2 regions of the Priestia sp. VA7 genome follow, and region 1 is predicted to be linked to the other one. Evidence: riboswitches for the same ligand, from Rfam matches in the RefSeq annotation. Region 1 holds a riboswitch; the other holds the start of a gene.

Region 1 (2,403 bases):
GGGGCACCAGTTTTTAAAAGAGGCCGTGGCGACTTTTTATAAACGAGAATATGGCGTTGATGTGGATCCTGAAAAAGAAGTAGCTATTTTATTTGGCGGAAAGGGTGGACTTGTTGAAATCCCGCAGTGCTTGTTAAATCCTGGAGATACGGTGCTGGTTCCAGATCCTGGATATCCTGACTACTGGTCTGGAGTAGAGCTTGCAAAAGCCAAGATGGAAGTGATGCCTCTCACGGCTGAAAATCATTTTCTACCCGTATACGAAGAGATAAGTGAACGTGCTAAAGAACAGGCAAAGCTCATGTTTTTAAACTATCCGAATAATCCTACTGGTGCAGTGGCAACGGCAGAATTTTTTGAAGACACCGTGGCGTTTGCTGCCAAGCACGATATTTGTGTGGTACACGACTTTGCTTACGGAGCAATTGGGTTTGATGGTAAAAAGCCAATCAGTTTTTTACAGACGCCTGGTGCAAAAGAGACGGGAATTGAAATTTATACTCTTTCTAAAACGTATAACATGGCGGGATGGCGAGTTGGATTTGCTGTAGGAAATGAAAGTGTAGTAGAAGCTATTAATCTTCTTCAAGATCATATGTATGTCAGTCTCTTTGGGGCCGTTCAAGAGGCAGCAGCCGCAGCTCTGTTGGAATCTCAACAATGTGTGAATGATTTAGTTAAGCGCTATGAATCTAGACGCAATACCTTTATTCAAGGGCTTCGAGAAATTGGTTGGGATGTTACATCTCCAGCAGGCTCCTTTTTTGCATGGCTAAAAGTTCCTGAAGGATATACTTCCGAACAGTTTTCAGATTTACTCCTTGAAAAAGCCCACGTTGTGGTTGCTCCTGGTGTAGGCTTTGGAACATATGGTGAAGGCTATGTGCGCGTAGGACTGCTGACGGATGAAGAGCGCATGAGAGAAGCTGTATCTCGAATAAAAAAATTAAATTTATTTTAAAAACGCATTGACAATCCTTTTTGAGTTGGCTTAATATGTAAGAAGTTAACGAGATTAATAACCGATAAATCCTAGCGGTATTTTTTATTTAGTATATAATCTACGAATTCAATTTAAATAAATAGCAACTTTCTTATTAAGAGTAGGTGGAGGGACTAGCCCGATGAAGCCCGGCAACCGACTTAACGCATGTTAAGCACGGTGCTAATTCTTGCAGCCGCAGCTGAGAGATAAGAAGAGCAACGAAAGCCTCTTCTTAATCACAGAAGAGGTTTTTTTTATTAACGATATTAAACAGCAAGGGAGTTTTTAGCATAATGAGCGAAATCGTTGCAAGCTACTTACTACATGATAATAAAGGAAATTTTCATAAAAAAGCGGAAGGAATCGCTTTAGGACTAACCGTCGGCTCATGGACAAATCTGCCGCTTTTAGATCAGCAGCAGCTTCAAAAGCATAAAGGGCGCGTCGTGTCCGTAACTGAGCTTCAAGATTGCGAACGTGTAAATGGATATTTAGGCGGAGAAATTAAGCAGGCTATTGTCAAAATTGCTTATCCAACTGCCAACTTTTCAAGAGATTTACCGGCTATTTTAGTTACGGTTTTCGGAAAACTATCACTTGATGGAAAAGTGAAATTATTAGACTTGGATTTTCCTGATGAATTATTAGCTGAATTCCCAGGACCGCGCTTTGGAATAGAAGGTATCCGAGAGAAACTAGGCGTTTATGACCGTCCGCTTGTGATGAGTATTTTTAAAGGCGTGATTGGAAGAGATATGACGTACTTAACAACTCAGCTGCGTGAGCAAGCGCTTGGCGGAGTGGATTTGGTTAAAGACGACGAGATTTTGTTTGATAGTGAACGAACACCTTTTGAAGCTCGCGTTACAGAAGGAAAAAAAGTACTGAATGAAGTATACGAAAAAACGGGACACCGCACGCTGTATGCTGTTAATTTAACGGGACGAACGTTTGAGTTAAAAGAAAAAGCGAGAAAAGCAGCTGAGCTAGGAGCCGATGCTCTTTTATTCAACGTATTTGCTTACGGGTTAGACGTACTGCAGGCACTTCGAGAAGATGATGAAATTGAATTGCCGATTATGGCGCACCCAGCTGTTAGCGGAGCGCTTACGCCGTCAGAGTTTTACGGTTTTTCAAATTCATTGCTGCTTGGAAAGCTATTGCGTTTAGTCGGAGCAGATTTCTCACTGTTTCCATCACCATACGGAAGCGTAGCGCTTTCTCTTGAAGATACGACAGGCATTACCTACGAATTAACGCGTCCTGTATACAAATATAAGCAGTCTTTCCCGGTTCCTTCAGCAGGAATTCATCCTGGAATGGTACCGCAGCTTGTGAAGGACTTTGGAATCGACAGCATTATTAATGCAGGAGGCGGAGTTCACGGTCATCCAGACGGAGCTATCGGAGGAGGAAAA
Region 2 (2,403 bases), 160 kb from region 1:
TCGTCAGAGTCTGCTTACCTTGTGTTACTGTCGGAAGATGATGGTGTTGTCTATATCAATGTTGAACATGTGAAAAGTATAAGTGAATATCAAAATGATAATAACAATAATAACAATAATAACAATCAAATGAATAATCAATTTGCTACAAATCAGGAACCAACTTATATGAAATCAAAAACCTTTAATAATTTATTTACTCATCTATCACACAAATGGGTATCAATCAATGGCGGCGGTCCAGAGGCTGTAGAAGGTGTATTGGTGCAAAGCCGGAATGGTACTTTTACCCTTGTTCAGGACAATCAAGTATTACGCTTACAACCAAGACATGTTAAAACCATTTGTGTAGGAGCAAAGGGATCTTTTAAACAAAATAATAATCAAGATGATGAGCAGAAAGAGGAAAATACAAATACTGAAGACGGAGGATCAGCAGAAGGCACTCCAGAAGGTCGTACAGGAAGAAGCCGCCGCACAGGTTCATATTCGTCAAGAAAAAGCCGCCGCACAGATTCACACTCATCAGCGTCAAGAGAGCAAGTCATCCAAACAAAAAATTATCGCTGGAAAGCATAATGAATAAGAACAAAAAAGGTGCTTATAAAGCACCTTTTCTGTCATATAGGAAAGGGGGAGGAGAATGAGTATCAATCGCTATATTAATAAAATTGTAGAAGTAGATATTTCAGGAAATACTAAGTTTGTTGGCAGACTTGTTGACCTAGGATTAGATGTCATGATTTTGTATAATGGACATGATTATTTGTATATTCCTCTTTTACACATGCATCGTTTGCGGGAAGTATCAGAAGAAGACTATACGGTTTTACGTGAAATAGAAGAGAACTTAATAGAAGAAAGTCAGCGGATTTCTTATCGTAATATTTTACAGCAGGCAAAAGGGAAATTTATTGAAATTTATGTAACAGGAGGAAAATCATTGCATGGCTATATTACAAGCGTGCTGAATGATTATCTTGTGTTTTATTCTCCAGTGTATAAAAATGTCTTTGTTTCTCTGCATCATTTGAAATGGCTTACCCCTTACAGTAATGAGTTAACCCCTTATTCTTTAAGTGACAAAGAGCTCCCAGTAAGACCTGCCTCTGCACCTTTTGTCAGAAACTTTGAAGAGCAGCTTAAAAAATATGAAAATCAACTGGTCGTATTAGATTTAGGGGATCAATCAGAAAAAATTGGCGTACTTAAAGAAGTTTCTAATAATATTGTTGAACTAATTACGGCAAATGGAGAAAGTATGTATTGGAAGTTAGCTCACGTAAAATCTGTACACTTGCCTTAGAAAAAGAGACCTCGCTTTCGTCTCTTTTTTTATGTGCTTATCAGGACAAGTATATTGAATAAACAAATGAGACGATTTAAATTTTTTAGAAAATTATGTTGACAATACAGAAAATCTCTATTAAAGTTATTAACAACAAACGTTAATCACCAACAATTATATAGAACTCTTATCCAGAGTGGCGGAGGGACTGGCCCTGCGATGCCCGGCAACCATCAAATGAAACATTCATTTGAACGGTGCTAATTCCTGTGGAACATCAGTATTGTTCTAACAGATGAGAGAAATCGTGTATAAACGAACACTCTTCCATCTGTGAAGAGTGTTTTTTATTTTGAGTTAAGGAGAGAAATAGATGGAAATTGAAACTTTATTAGTTCGTTCAGGAGTAGGCCGTGACCCTTCAACAGGTTCTATTACAACACCCATTTACCAAGCATCAACATTTGCTCATCCTGCTTTAGGGCAAAGTACAGGATTTGACTATGCACGTACGGCAAATCCTACTCGTACAGCATTGGAAGAAGCAATTGCTGCTTTGGAAAAGGGAGAAGTAGGAGTAGCATTCGCTTCAGGAATGGCGGGTGTAATGGCAGTTTTAGCACTATTTAAAAACGGAGATCATTTAATTGTATCAGAGGATTTATACGGAGGAACGTACCGAGTACTAAATGAAATTTTTTCAGAGCAAGGAATTACTGTTTCGTACGTCAACACAGCCCATCTCGAACAAGTAAAAGATGCGCTTCGTCCCAATACGAAAGCTTTATTTATTGAAACACCTACGAATCCAATGATGCACGTGACTGATTTGCCAGAAGCAATTGCGTTAGCTAAACAGCATGATTTGCTTACTATCGTTGACAATACCTTCATGTCCCCTTATTATCAGCGTCCTTTAGAGCTTGGAGCAGATATTGTGATACATAGTGCAAGCAAATACATTGGGGGTCATAATGATGTAGTTGCTGGTCTTGTAGTGGCTCGATGTAGTAGCTTAGGAGAGAAAATTCGTTTTTATCAAAATGCAGCTGGGGCAATCTTAGGTCCACAGGATAGCTGGCTGTTATTACGCGGTGTTAAAACGCTAGCGCTTC

What was found. A riboswitch is a leader RNA that binds a small molecule or an ion and turns the genes downstream of it on or off. The one in region 1 is predicted to bind S-adenosylmethionine.
Region 2: it holds a riboswitch for S-adenosylmethionine, as region 1 does, so the genes downstream of both, AC0C45_RS10570 (trans-sulfuration enzyme family protein) here and mtnW (2,3-diketo-5-methylthiopentyl-1-phosphate enolase) in region 1, are expected to answer to the same signal.

What each region holds. Positions count from the first base shown of each region.
Region 1 is NZ_JBVQPN010000002.1:639,781-642,183, forward strand. It holds gene AC0C45_RS09750 (pyridoxal phosphate-dependent aminotransferase) at 1-961, shown strand, start outside; SAM riboswitch class I at 1,092-1,198, shown strand; gene mtnW (2,3-diketo-5-methylthiopentyl-1-phosphate enolase) at 1,279-2,403, shown strand, end outside.
Region 2 is NZ_JBVQPN010000002.1:795,028-797,430, forward strand. It holds gene AC0C45_RS10560 (spore coat protein) at 1-579, shown strand, start outside; gene AC0C45_RS10565 (hypothetical protein) at 644-1,306, shown strand; SAM riboswitch class I at 1,473-1,590, shown strand; gene AC0C45_RS10570 (trans-sulfuration enzyme family protein) at 1,662-2,403, shown strand, end outside.